DNA from 2 places in the Streptomyces sp. NPDC021225 genome. Region 1 is predicted to be linked to the other one. Evidence: riboswitches for the same ligand, from Rfam matches in the RefSeq annotation. Region 1 holds a riboswitch; the other holds the start of a gene.
The links. A riboswitch is a leader RNA that binds a small molecule or an ion and turns the genes downstream of it on or off. The one in region 1 is predicted to bind S-adenosylmethionine.

Region 1 (7,018 bases):
TGCCCAGCGCCCTGTGGAGCGGCGCGCCCGCCGAGCCACTGACCCCGCTGACGGCGCTGTTCGTCCACGGCAACTGGCTGCATCTGCTGGGCAACATGCTGTTTCTGTACGTCTTCGGGGCGATGGCCGAGGAACGCATGGGACGGATCCAGTTCGTGCTCTTCTACCTCGCCACCGGCTATCTGGCGCTGCTCGGCTACGCCGCGGCGCACGCGGGCTCCACCCAGACCCTGGTCGGCGCCTCCGGGGCGATCTCCGGAGTCCTCGGCGCCTTTCTGTGGCTCTTCCCCCGGGCCCGGGTGACCAGCCTCTTCCCGTTTCTGTTCTTCCTGCCGCTGCGCTTCCCCGCCTGGGTAGTGCTGATCTTCTGGGTCGCGCTCCAGTGGCTGGCCGCCCGCGGGGCCGACGACCGCCCCGGGGTCGCCTACCTCGCCCACCTCGTGGGGTTCAGCCTCGGGTTCCTCTACGCGTGGGTCCGCTTCGGACGGGCGACCAAGACCGCCCGGCAATAGGACCCGCAGCGTCGCGCGCCGATGGGCGGCTCCCCCATGGCTTCGCACGGCCCCTGTCGGAGAAGCAAGCGAAGAAGCAGCGGGGCCGTGGCAGGGCGTTGGAGCGCTCACGCAGGGCAACGAACGCCGCGCAGTACGGGCTGTCGAAGAAGCAGGCGGCCCGCGCCGCCCGCCGAGCCGAGAACGGGCTGAAGCCCAAGATGGTGACCGTGCCCGGTGGTGACCGCACCGCCCGCGCCGATGGGCTTCCCCAGCAGGCGTTCCGGCGTGACCGGCTGTCCGCCCACTACCGGGAGCAGCGCGCCCGCCAGGCCGAGTATGCCGCCTCGCTGGCCGAGCACCGGCGCGATCGCGCCCGCACCGTGGCGCGGGAGATCATCGCCGCCCATGGCCCTGTGCTCGTGGTCGAGGACTGCGACATCCACATGTGGTACCGGCTGTGGGGCAAGCGCCTGTCGCAGACCACGCCGGGCATGCTGATCTCCGCCCTCGCGGTGGAGTGCGACGCGGCCGGGGGCAGGCTCGTCCGGGCCTCCACCTGGTCAACAGCCCTGTCCCAGCATTGCCTGTGCGGCGAGCGCGTCAACAAGACCCTCCGCGACCGCGCACACAAGTGCGGCGCGTGCGGCCTGGTCGGCAAGCGTGACCTCGTATCCGCCGCCTGGCCCCGTTCGTCCGCTTCGCAGATGTGGACGACCCCAAGACCGCGTACCTGGACACCGCCGCGTCCCGGCACGCACAGATCACATGTTCACAAGCGCTGGAAGAAGCGCTGCGGGAGTCAACCACACCGAGCCCGAAACCGCCCCGGCGGTCGGGTCGCGTGGCAGTCCCACGGCAACACCGTGAAACCTCTGCTCCCCGAACCGCCGGACGGCGGAACCGAGCGACCCCGGATGAGTCACGCCCGCGTGACCACGCCGGAAAGCCTGGTCCCCGCCCCGGCCGCAGTCCACAGCTCACCCTTTGGTGAGTTACGGATCAAGTCTTAGAGTGAGCGGGGCAGTCACCAGCGAGGGAGAAAGCCAGCCGTGATCACTTCGATCGTGCTCATCAAGACCGACGTGGACCAGATCCCCGAGATCGCCGAGAGGATCGCCGCGATCGACGGCGTGAGCGAGGTCTACTCGGTCACCGGGGCGCACAACCTGATCGCGATGGTGCGGGTGGCCCGGCACGACGACCTCGCGGACGTCATCCCGGGCCGGATCAGCAAGGTGCCCGGCGTGGCCTCCACCGAGACCCACATCGCCTTCCGCACCTACTCCCAGCACGACCTCGAGGCGGCCTTCGCGATCGGCCTCGACGGCTGAGTTCGCGCCCCTTCGCGGTTCAGCCGCGGTCCGGGACGCAGCGCCCGTCCTCGGTGCGGTAGCTCCACTTCGCGCCGTCCCGGACCAGCTCCTTCACCGCGCCCACGAACCGCTCGACGTGCTCGTCGGGGGTGCCCGCGCCGAAGCTGACCCGGATCGCGTTCAGCGACCGCTCCCCCGGCGCGGTCTCCGGGGCCCCGCACTCGCCCGCCTCCCCGGGCTCGCCGCCCAGCAGGGTGCGCACCAGCGGATGCGCGCAGAACAGGCCGTCGCGCACGCCGATGCCGTACTCCGCGGAGAGGGCGGCCGCGAAGTGCGAGCTGTTCCAGCCCTCCACCACGAAGGAGATGACCCCCACCCGGGGGGCGTCGTCGCCGAACAGCGACAGCACCCTCACCTCGTCCACCTCGGCCAGCCCCTCACGGACCTTGGCGATCAGCCGCCGCTCCCGGGCCACCAGGGACTCGAACCCGGCCTCGGTCAGCGCCTTGCAGGCCGACGCGATCGCGTACGCCCCGATGACGTTCGGCGAGCCGGCCTCGTGCCGGGCCTCGGTGGTGTGCCACTCCACCTCCACCTCGCCGACTCCCTCTCGGACGCTGAGGGCCACCTTGCGGCTGGCCCCGCCGCCCGCGAGATACGGCCGGGCCGCGCGCAGCCAGTCCGCGCGCCCCGCCAGCACGCCCGCCCCGAACGGCGCGTACAGCTTGTGCCCGGAGAACGCGACCCAGTCGACGTCCAGGGCGGCGATGTCCACGGGGTGGTGCGGGGCCAGCTGGGCCGCGTCCAGCACGATACGGGCGCCATGCGCATGGGCCACCTCCGCCAGCTCCCGCACCGGCCACAGCTCACCAGTCACATTCGACGCACCGGTCACACACACCAGCGCCGCGCCCGCGCCCGCGCCCGTGTCAGCCTCCTGGTCGTCCGCTCGCCACGCGGCCAGCGCCCGCTCCAGCGTCTCCACGGCCTGCCGCGGGGAGCGCGGCGCGCTCAGATAGCCGACCTCGATGCCCTCCCGCTGCTGCCACGGCAGCAGCGAGGCGTGGTGCTCGGTCTCGAACACGAACACCCGGGTGCCCTGCGGCAGCGCGGCGGCGAGCAGGTTGAGCGAGTCGGTGGTGGCGCGGGTGAAGACCACCTGGTCGTCGGGGCGGCAGCCGAGGAAGGCGGCCACCTCCTTGCGGCTGTTCTCGAACAGATCGGTGGACAGCTGCGAGAGATAGCCGGCGCCGCGGTGCACGCTGCCGTAGTACGGGGCGTAGGCCGCGATGTCGTCCCAGACCCGCTGGAGGGCGGGGGCGCTGGCGGCGTAGTCGAGTGCGGCGTAGTCGACCTCGCCGCCCGTGACGAGCGGGACCAGGACGTCCCGGCCGAGGACGGGCAGCGGGGTGTGGGTGGCGGTGGCGGCAGCAGCAGCGGTCGCGGACATGGCGAAGTCTCCCGGGAGGGCGAAGAGTTGAATGCGTCACGCGTGCGTGCGGCAGCCCGCCGTCGGGCACGCGGAAAGAAGCTCAACGCGCGGGCGAAGTCGGCACCGCGCCGGTTGAGGGGAAGAAGGGGCCGTCGGCCCTAGCGCATTCGCTGCATCACGGAAGAACTCCCTCGACGACCAGGACCCCTGGTTTTCGCGAGGGGTCCGCGCTTGCCGCAGACCTCGCTGCCTGCGGCCTGGTCATCACCCGGGGCACCCCGCCACGGACGGAGGGTTGCCGGACAGCGGGCCGGGGCCGAAGTCGCTGTCGCTCGTGACCTGCGCAGGAGTATGCCACGCCCGCCCGAAGCCCGAACCCCCTGTCCGCGATACGGACAACTCCGCCTGCGGCGTGCCTTGTCCCCGCCCCGCCCCTTCCCGAACCGGGGCTCCGCCCCGGACCCCGGTCCTCAATCGCCGGACGGGCTGTCAGCCCGTCCGGCGATTGAGGACACGCCCGAAGGGCGTCCGGGGGTCCGGAGGCTTGCCCCCTCACGCGGCGGAGCCGCATCTCGATGCTGCGGGAAGGGGCGGGTAGGGGAAGCGCCCGTCGCAGGCGCGGGGCCGGGGGGCGGCCCCGCCGGACCCGGGCGGAGGCTGCACCCAGACCGCCCGCCGCAGGGCGCTACGCGTTCGTGGCCAGAACCCACCGCTCCAGCGCCGCCCGCGCCGCGCCCGAGTCGATGGACTCCGCCGCCTTCTCCATGCCCGCCGCGATCCGCTCGGGCAGCGGCTTGCCGCCCGTCCCGCCCTCCAGCGCGACCAGCCCCGCGGCCGAGTTGAGCAGCACCGCGTCCCGTACGGGGCCGCGCTCCCCCGCCAGCAGCCGCCGCGCGACATCCGCGTTGTACGACGCGTCGGCGCCGCGCAGGGACTCCACCGGGGCCAGTTCGATGCCGACGTCGCGCGGGTCGAAGGTCTCCTGACGGACGGTGCCGCCCTCGACCACCCACACCTGGGAGGTGGAGGTGATGGTCAGTTCGTCCAGGCCGTCGTCGCCGCGGACGACCAGCGCGGAGGAGCCGCGCTCGGCGAGCACCCCGGCCAGGATGGGCGCCATGCGGATGTCGGCGACCCCGGTGGCCTGGGCGCGCACCCGGGCGGGGTTGGTCAGCGGGCCGAGGAAGTTGAAGATGGTGGCGATGCCGAGGTCGCTGCGCGCGGTCCCGACATGGCGCAGCGCGGGGTGGAAGTGCGCCGCGAAGCAGAAGGTGATGCCGGCCTCCTCGGCGACCTCGGCCACGCGCGCCGGGGACAGGTCCAGATTGACGCCGAGCTTGCCGAGGACGTCGGAGGAGCCGCTGGCGGAGGACCAGGCGCGGCTGCCGTGCTTGACCACCTTGGCCCCGGTGCCCGCCACCACGAGCGCCGACATCGTGGAGATGTTGACGGTCTTGGCGCGGTCGCCGCCCGTGCCCACGATGTCGACGGTCGGCCCGGGCACCTCGATCACGTTCGCGTGCTCGTACATGATCCGGACCAGCCCGGACACCTCCGCCACCGTCGCGCCCTTGGCGCGCAGCGCGACCGCGAAGCCGGCGATCTGCGCGTCGCTGGCCTCGCCGCGCATGATCCGGTCCATGACCCAGGCGGTGTCGTCGGCGGTGAGGTCCTGGCCGAGCAGCAGCGAGTCGAGTACGTCCGGCCAGGTGCGGGCCGTCGCGCGGTTGTCGCCTCCGGCTGGGGTCACAACGTCCATGGTCCGCTCCTGGAACTCGGCTGGTCAGGGCTGGGGCCTCATAGCTCGGCTGTGCGACGGCCCCCGGCAAGCCTATCGGCCCCATCGGCGCGGACCGGAGCGGTACGAAAACGGCCCGGGGCCCCGGGCCGGACCGTGTGGTCCGGGCCGGGGCCCTGGGGTGTGTGGCGTACAGCTGAGGTGTTCGCTGAAGGGGATCAGTGGTGGCCGTGGCCGCTGGTGATCTCCTTGTACTCCTCGGCGGTCGGCTTGGGGATGACGTTGTCCCCGCCGTAGTAGCCCTTGGACAGCTTGGCCCGGAGCTTCTCCGACCGCTTTATCTTCCGGCGCACACCGTTCTCGTCGACCTCGGGGCCGACCTCGAGCGCCTTGGGCTGCTCATGCTGGGTGAGCATGTGCAGGTCCTCCTGCGAGAGCGGCGCGTGCACCTCGATGAACTCGCCGTGCGGCAGCCGCTTGATGATGCCGGTCTCGCGCCCGTGCAGCACCTTGTCCTTGTCGCGCCGCTGGAGACCCAGGCAGATCCGCTTGGTGATGATGAAGGCCAGCACCGGGCCGACGAAGAAGCCGATCCGGACGAACCACGTGATGGCGTTGATCGACAGATGGAAGTGGGTGGCCCACAGGTCGTTACCACCACCGATCAGCATCACGAAGTACGCGGTCAGCCAGGCGACGCCGAAGGCGGTACGGGTCGGGGCGTTGCGCGGGCGGTCCAGGATGTGGTGCTCGCGCTTGTCGCCGGTGATCCAGGACTCGATGAAGGGGTAGACCCCGATCGCGAACAGGACCAGCGGGAACAGCACGATCGGGATGAACACGCCCAGGACCAGCGTGTGGCCCCACAGGGTGATCTCCCAGCCGGGCATCACACGGACCAGACCCTCGGCGAAGCCCATGTACCAGTCGGGCTGGGCGCCGGTGGACACATGGTCCGGGCGGTACGGGCCGATGGCCCAGATCGGGTTGATGGTGGCGACCGCGGAGAGGATCGCGATCACACCGAAGACCAGGAAGAAGAACCCGCCCGCCTTGGCCATGTAGACCGGCAGCAGAGGCATGCCGACGACGTTCTTCTCGGTCTTGCCGGGCCCGGGGTACTGCGTGTGCTTGTGGTAGAAGACCAGGATCAGGTGCGCCACCAGCAGGCCGAGCATGATGCCCGGCAGCAGCAGGACGTGGACCGGGTAGAGCCTGGGGATCAGGTCCATCCCGGGGAACTCGCCGCCGAACACGAACATCGAGATGTAGGTGCCGACGACCGGGATCGACAGGAACACGCCCTCGATGAACCGCAGACCGGTGCCGGAGAGCAGGTCGTCGGGGAGCGAGTAGCCGGTGAAGCCGGTCAGCATGCCGAGGAAGAACAGCAGGAAGCCGAACAGCCAGTTGATCTCACGCGGCTTGCGGAACGCGCCGGTGAAGAAGACGCGCATCATGTGCACGAACATCGCGGCGAGGAAGATCAGCGCGGCCCAGTGGTGGATCTGCCGGATGAGCAGACCGCCGCGCACCTCGAAGCTGATGTCGAGCGTCGAGGCGAACGCCTCGGACATCCGCACGCCCTGCATCGGGACGTACGGACCGTGGTAGACGACCTCTTCCATGCTGGGGTGGAAGAACAGCGTCAGATACACACCCGTGAGGATGATGATGATGAAGCTGTAGAGCGCGACCTCACCCAGCATGAAGGACCAGTGGTCCGGGAAGATCTTGCGCATGTTGGCCTTGGCCAGGCTGTAGATGCCCAGCCGGCCGTCCGCCCAGTCGGCGACGCGCTCGCCCGCGGGGGCCTTGCGGCCCCGCGCCTGCGTCTCAGTTGCAGTACTCATCCGCGCTCCCAGTAAGCAGGACCGACGGGCTCCGCGAAGTCGCCCTTGGCTTCGAGGTAACCGTCCTTGTTGACGCCGATCCGCAGCTGCGGCAGGGCGTGCCCGGCCGGGCCGAAGATCACGCGGCCGCCGTCGGAGAGGTCGAACGTCGACTGGTGACAGGGGCACAGGACGTGGTGCGTCTGCTG
Region 2 (7,018 bases), on a different contig from region 1:
CCGCTGCCCGGCCGCGACGGGAAGTCCACCTCCACCCTCGGCGTCGCCGACTGGATCATGGCCTTCAAGCAGAACGGCAACCGTAGACAGGCGGGGCTCTTCCTGGACTTCCTGTACGACCGGAAGAACGTGCTCGACTTCACCACCCAGTACGACCTGCTGCCGGTGACCACCAAGGCCTCCGAGGAGATGCGCAAGGAGACCCAGTACAAGCGGCTGTGGAAGTTCCTCGACGAGCTGGGGACGGCGCAGTTCTACCCGGTGGACAAGACCTCCTGGGCGACGGTCAACCAGAACCTGAAGAACAAGATCGGCGCGGCGGTGGCCAAGGGCGGCGACCCGGCGGGCGTGCTCAGCGAGGTCCAGCGCGAGGCCGACGCGATGGAGAGCGCGGCGAGCTAGCGATGGAGCACGGCGGGCAGGACGCGCAGGGGGACGGGCGCGGCGAGAGCGAGTACGGGGACGAGCGTACGGATGAGCGTAGGGAGGGGCGTACGGACGGGCCGGGCGAGGCGCCCGGCGAGGCGGCCGGCCTCTCCGAGCGGGACCGGGCCGTGCTCGCCGTGGAGCGGCACGGCTGGCCGGGCCCCGGCGCCAAGGAGCGTGCGATACGCGAGCGGCTCGGCATCTCGCCGACCCGCTACTACCAGCTCCTCAACGCCCTCCTGGACGACCCCCGCGCCCTCGCCCACGACCCGGTGACCGTCAACCGCCTGCGCCGCGTGCGCGAGGCGAGGCGCGGACGCCGCTGAACGAATCCGGATCGCCCCACCTTCCCACCCGCCCCGGCGATAGGGTCGGCCGCATGGGCAGCCACAGCCACCCTCTTCCCGTACCCACGACAGCGGCCGGCCGTGAAGGCCTCGACGCGATCCTCCAGCGGCCCGGGGAAGCCGTCGTCGCACTCGACTTCGACGGCACCCTCGCCGACATCGTCCCCGACCCCGACCAGGCGCGCGCCCACCCCGGCGCCGTGCCCGCGCTCTCCCGACTCGCCCCGCGGCTGGGCTCCGTCGCGGTGATCACCGGCCGTCCCGCCGCCCTCGCCGTGGAGTACGGCGGCTTCGCCGAGGCCCCGGACCTCGACCACCTCGTGGTCCTCGGCCACTACGGCGCCGAGCGCTGGGACGCCGCCGACCGCGAGGTCACCGCCCCGCCCCCGCACCCGGGCGTTGCGGCGGCCCAGGCCGGCATCCCGGACGTACTCGCCGCGGTCGGCGCCGCGCGCGGCGCCACCGTGGAGGAGAAGGGGCGCGCCGTCGCCGTCCACACCCGCCGCGCCGCCGACCCGCAGGGCGCCTTCGAGGCGCTGCGCGAGCCGGTGCGGCGGCTCGCCGAGCGGCACGGGTTGATCGTGGAGCCCGGCCGCCTGGTGCTCGAACTGCGCCCGCCGGGCGTGGACAAGGGTGTCGCCCTCACCGAGCACGTACGCGAGACCGGGGCCTCGGCGGTGCTGTACGCGGGCGACGACCTGGGGGACCTGGCCGCGTTCGCGGCGGTGGAGCGGTTGAGGGCGCAGGGGGTGCCGGGGGTGCTGGTGTGCAGCGGCAGCAGCGAGGTCACCGAGCTGGCCCAGCGGGCCGACCTGGTGGTCGACGGCCCCGCGGGTGTCGTCGCCCTGCTGACGGCGCTGGCCGCGGCGGTCGAGGACCGCTAGCTCGCGCCTTCCCGAACCGGGGCTCCGCCCCGGACCCCGGTCCTCAAACGCCGGACGGGCTGGCTGTGCTTTGCCCTCAAGCGCCGGGCGGGCTTAGTCCAGCCCGTCCGGCGCTTGAGGACACGCCCGAAGGGCGTCCGGGGGTCCGGGGGCTTGCCCCCGGTTGCGGGAAGGGGCGGGTAGGGGACAAGGCCCGCCGCAGGCGTCAGACATCCGTCAGCTCGCGCAGCTGCGCGAGGAACCACTGCGCGGGCGGCAGCGCAGTCGCCGCCGCGGCCAGCCGCTTCGTGCGCTCCGCCCGCTCGCCGTCCCCCATCGACAGCGCCTCGTGCAGCGCCCGCGCCGTCGCCTCGATGTCGTACGGGTTCACCACCAGCGCGTCGGCGCCCAGCTCCGCGTACGCCCCGGCCTCCCGCGAGAGCACCAGCGCGCACCCCTGCTCGGAGACCACCGGCACCTCCTTGGCGACCAGGTTCATCCCGTCCCGGATCGGGTTGACCAGGGCCACGTCCGCCAGCCGGTAGGCCGCGAGCGACCGCGCGAAGTCGTCCTTCACATGGAGGGCGACCGGCTGCCAGCCTTCCGTGCCGTAGTCGGCGTTGATCGCGTCGGCGACCCGCCGCACCTCGTCCGTGTAGTCGCGGTAGACGGCCAGGTCCTGGCGGGAGGGGTAGGCGAAGGCCACGTGCACCACGCGCTCCCGCCACTCGGGGCGGGTCTCCAGCAGCCGCCGGTAGGCCAGCAGCCCGCGGACGATGTTCTTGGACAGCTCGGTGCGGTCCACCCGGACGACGGTCTTGCGCCCGGGGCCGATCTGCGCGCGCAGGGCCGTCAGCCGCTCGTCGACGTCCGCGGCCCGGGACCGCTTCCGCAGGAAATCCGCGTCCGCGCCGAGGCCGTGCACGCCCAGCCGGGTCTCGCGCCCCTCGAGGCGCACGGACAGCCGCGGGCCGTCCCGCACCACCTCCGCGCCGAGCACGGCCGCGGCGCAGTCGGCGAAGGCCAGGGCCCAGCGCTCGGTGAGGAACGCGGCGCGGTCGCCGCCCAGGATGCCGCGCAGCACGTCCGCCGCCACGTCGTCCGGCAGCAGCCGGTAGTAGTCCGGGGGCGCCCAGGGGGTGTGCGAGAAATGGCCGATCCGCAGGTCCGGCCGGCGCTCGCGGAGCAGTCCTGGCACCAGCGCCAGGTGGTAGTCCTGGATCAGCACGGCGGCGCCGTCGGCGGCCTCCTGGGCGAGGGCGTCCGCGAAGGCCGCGTTGTACGTCCGGTAGGCGTCCCACTGGGCGCGGAACTCCGCGCCGAAGACCGGCTCCAGCGGCGTCTGGTAGAGCAGGTGGTGGACGAACCACAGCACCGAGTTCGCGATGCCGTTGTACGCGGCGTCGAAGATCTCCGGCGCGATGTCGAGCATCCGCACCAGCTGTCCGCCGGTGTCGCCCGGGTCCAGATGGCCGGGCCCGGCCCGCCGGGCCGCCTCGCGGTCGCCGTCGCCCAGCGCCGCGCAGACCCACACCGCGCCGGCGTCCGGCCCTATGGCGCTGAGGCCGGAGACCAGCCCGCCGCCGCCGCGCTTGGGGGCAAGCGACCCGTCCTCCCGCAGGGCGTACGAGACCGGGCCGCGGTTGGACGCGACGAGGACCTGTGCAGCAGTGTGCTCAGAGGCCATGTCGCGTACCTAGCCATCCCACGCGTCGCGCAAACGTGCGTGCGGTTTCTTCCCCCTCACGCCGCCCGCCGCTCCGCGTACTCCGGGATCTCGATCATCGGCGGCCGCTCCTCCGTGTCCACGGCGCTCGTCCGCGCCACAAAACCGCCCTCGTCCCGGTCGAACTGGGTCAGCCGCGGCCGCACCAGATGCCCGCGCGCCAGCCGCAGCTGGGCCGTGCGGTAGATCGTGGCCGCCATCCGGCCGAGCGCCTGCGGGTCCTGGTGGCGGTGTTTGCGCACGCCGAGGTCGACCTGGGCGAGCGCGCCGAGTCCGACCGTGTGCAGCGAGTCGATGAGAATGGCCAGCTCCACCCCGTATCCGACGGGGAAGGGCAGCCGCTCCAGCAGCGAGCGGCGCGCCGCGTACTCGCCGCCGAGCGGCTGTACGAAACCGGCCAGCTGCGGCCAGTGCAGATTGAGCAGCGGCCGGGCGACCAGCTCGGTGACCCGCCCGCCCTGGCCGGAGGCGTTGCCGAGCGGCCGGTCGTACATCCCCTTGACCAGGTGTACGTCCGGGTCGGTCAGCAGCGGGCCGACGATCCCGGAGACGAAGCGCGCGTCGAATTCCCGCAGGTCGGCGTCTATGAAGCAGATGATGTCGCCGCTGGTCGCCAGCAGCGAGCGCCACAGCACCTCGCCCTTGCCGGGCAGCGTGGGCAGCTCGGGCAGCACGGCGTCGCGGTGCACCACCCTCGCACCGGCCGCCGCGGCGACCTCGGCGGTGCGGTCGGTGGACCCGGAGTCCATCACCACCAGCTCGTCGACCAGCGGGGCGGCCTCGCCCATCAGCTCGCGGCGGATGGCCGCGGCGATCTCGCCGACCGTCGCCTCCTCGTTGAGGGCGGGCAGGACGACGCTCACGGTCCTGCCCGTGGCGCGCTTGGCGGCCAGCAGGCGGTCGAGCGGACGGTCGCCGGCGGACCAGGACCGCTCCTTCAGCCAGCGTTCCACCTCTTCCAGCACGGCCATGCCTCCCTGTTGTGCCTGGCGCGCGTCAGCTGTGACCCATCTCGCGCCTCGGACGACTATCTCAACCATCCAGGCCTTCGGTTACAGTCTTGAACAACGCACGTGACCGTCGTATGTCGGGGGTCCGCGTGCGACAAAAACGCCGCGCTGTGCCCGGCGTCATACCGCTCATCCAGAGGGGCAGAGGGAACGGCCCGTTGAAGCCCCGGCAACCCTCCAGCCGGTCCTGCGTTCTACGCGAAGCGGGGCCCCGGCTCGGGAAGGTGCCAATTCCGGCTCGCGGCGAGATGCGCCGTGAGGAAGATGAGGAGAAAGGGCCTCGCCTCCCATGGCTGTGCAAGCTGTCGAAAGCTCCACCACCTCTTCCGTCTCGCTCGGTCCCGCCGTCGCACTGTCCTGTCGCGAGTGCGGTGAGCGTTTCCCCCTCGGCCCCATTTTCGCCTGTGTGGAGTGTTTCGGGCCGCTCGAGGTCGCGTACGACCTGCCGACCGGCGACCCGGAGGGGCTGCGCCGGCGGATCGAGGCGGGCCCGAACAACATCTGGCGCTACGCCCCGCTGCTGCCCGTCCCGGCGGACGTGGCCGACAAGCCCAACATCAACCCCGGGTTCACCAAGCTGGTGAAGGCCGACAACCTCGCCCGCGAGCTGGGCGTGACCGGCGAGCTGCACATCAAGGACGACTCCGGGAACCCGACGCACTCCTTCAAGGACCGCGTCGTCGCCCAGGCCGTCGAGGCCGCCCGCGCCTTCGGCTTCACCACCCTCTCCTGCTCCTCCACCGGCAACCTCGCGGGCGCGGTCGGCGCCGCGGCCGCCCGCGCGGGCCTGCGCTCCTGCACCTTCATCCCGCACGACCTGGAGCAGGGCAAGGTCGTCATGGCCGCGATCTACGGCGGTGACCTGGTCGCCATCGAGGGCACCTACGACGACGTCAACCGCTTCTGCAGCGAGCTGATCGGCGACCCGGCGGGCGAGGGCTGGGGCTTTGTCAACGTCAACCTCCGCCCGTACTACGCGGAGGGGTCCAAGACCCTCGCGTACGAGATCTGCGAACAGCTCGGCTGGCGGCTGCCGGACCAGCTCGTCATCCCGATCGCCTCGGGCTCGCAGCTGACGAAGATCGACAAGGGGCTGAAGGAGCTCATCGAGCTCGGCCTGGTCGAGGACAAGCCGTACAAGATCTTCGGCGCCCAGGCCGAGGGCTGCTCCCCGGTCTCCACCGCCTTCAAGGCGGGCCAGGACGTGGTGCGGCCGCAGAAGCCGAACACCATCGCCAAGTCGCTGGCCATCGGCAACCCGGCGGACGGGCCGTATGTACTGGACATCGCGCGCCGCACGGGCGGGGCGGTGGAGGACGTGAACGACGAGCAGATCGTGGACGCGATCAAGCTGCTGGCCCGTACGGAGGGGATCTTCGCGGAGACCGCCGGCGGGGTGACCCTGGGCGTGACGAGGAAGCTGCTCGAGAACGGGGTGCTGGACCCCACCCTCACCACCGTCGTGCTCAACACCGGCGACGGCCTCAAGACGCTCGACGCGGTCGCCCCGACGAGTGGACCCACGGCGGTGATCCGCCCCAGCCTCGACGCGTTCCGCGAAGCTGGTCTGGCCTGAATCGGGCCCGCTCAAACCAGCTGGCTTGAATTCGCCCCTCGAATTCGCCCTCGCCCCCCGCAGCAGTTCCCTTGGAAGGTGAAACCCTCATGAGCGTCAATGTCCGGATCCCCACCATCCTGCGCACCTACACCGGCGGGCAGGCCGAGGTCAGTGCCGAGGGCGCGACCCTCTCCGAGGTCCTCGCGGACCTGGACCGGAATCACCAGGGCATTGCGGCCCGCGTCCTGGACGACACCGGCAAGCTGCGCCGTTTCGTCAATGTCTACGTCAATGACGACGACGTTCGCTTCTCCGAGGGCCTGGAGACCGCGACTCCGGACGGCGCCGGTGTCTCGATCATTCCGGCGGTCGCGGGCGGCTGCTGAGCCGGTCGCTCCCCCGCCACAGGCCGGTTGTGGCCCCGCCGCGGGCCGATGTGAGCCGGCCGTACCCCCGAGGTAAACGGAATCGCCCGGTCCTGATAGAAACGGACCGGGCGATTCCGTGTGTTGAATCGCGCTACAGTTGAGCCGTTCCCCTTCTGTTGGCCTCATGGGCGGCCGCATATGAGAACTCGTCAACTTGTGCGTAAAGTGTGCGCGTGAATTGTCGGGTTGATTCCCTTATGCCTGGCCCGACTTGCCCGGAATTCACGGGAATTCTCCACTTATTACCGATCGACCGTCGCCAGAATTCTCGTCCGATTGACCTGTTGCACAGGGCAGTGGGACAGATACATTCAGCGGCGGTCGACGCGTTCCGGCGCACACCCCCCACGACCGGGGGGTGAGGTCTGACCCGGGTCCGCGGAGTGCGGTCCTGCGCAGGGGCCAGCAATAGGGGAGTTAGGAATGGCTCAGGGCACCGTCAAGTGGTTCAACGCGGAGAAGGGGTACGGCTTCATCGCGGTCGACGGTGGTGCGGACGTGTTCGTCCACTACAGCGCGATCCAGATGGACGGTTACCGCACCCTCGAAGAAGGCCAGCGGGTCGAGTTCGAGATCTCGCAGGGCCAGAAGGGGCCGCAGGCGGACATGGTCCGCGTGGCTGTTGGCTGAAGCGCCGACGCGAGGCACTGACTGGACCGT

Region 2: another riboswitch for S-adenosylmethionine. It lies ahead of thrC (threonine synthase); the one in region 1 lies ahead of ACH4S9_RS06065 (aminotransferase class V-fold PLP-dependent enzyme).

The regions. Positions count from the first base shown of each region.
Region 1 covers NZ_JBIRPV010000001.1:1,315,546-1,322,563, reverse strand. The annotation lists gene ACH4S9_RS06080 (rhomboid family intramembrane serine protease) at 1-512, shown strand, start outside; gene ACH4S9_RS06075 (hypothetical protein) at 611-1,504, shown strand; gene ACH4S9_RS06070 (Lrp/AsnC ligand binding domain-containing protein) at 1,544-1,825, shown strand; gene ACH4S9_RS06065 (aminotransferase class V-fold PLP-dependent enzyme) at 1,845-3,257, opposite strand; SAM riboswitch class IV at 3,462-3,579, opposite strand; gene trpD (anthranilate phosphoribosyltransferase) at 3,925-4,998, opposite strand; gene ACH4S9_RS06055 (cytochrome bc complex cytochrome b subunit) at 5,196-6,830, opposite strand; gene ACH4S9_RS06050 (Rieske 2Fe-2S domain-containing protein) at 6,827-7,018, opposite strand, start outside.
Region 2 covers NZ_JBIRPV010000007.1:484,915-491,932, reverse strand. The annotation lists gene ACH4S9_RS31020 (extracellular solute-binding protein) at 1-402, shown strand, start outside; partial or broken gene ACH4S9_RS31015 (DUF3263 domain-containing protein) at 516-752, shown strand; gene otsB (trehalose-phosphatase) at 806-1,657, shown strand; gene ACH4S9_RS31005 (trehalose-6-phosphate synthase) at 1,863-3,323, opposite strand; gene ACH4S9_RS31000 (glucosyl-3-phosphoglycerate synthase) at 3,380-4,327, opposite strand; SAM riboswitch class I at 4,499-4,643, shown strand; gene thrC (threonine synthase) at 4,662-5,948, shown strand; gene ACH4S9_RS30990 (MoaD/ThiS family protein) at 6,038-6,316, shown strand; gene ACH4S9_RS30985 (cold-shock protein) at 6,782-6,988, shown strand.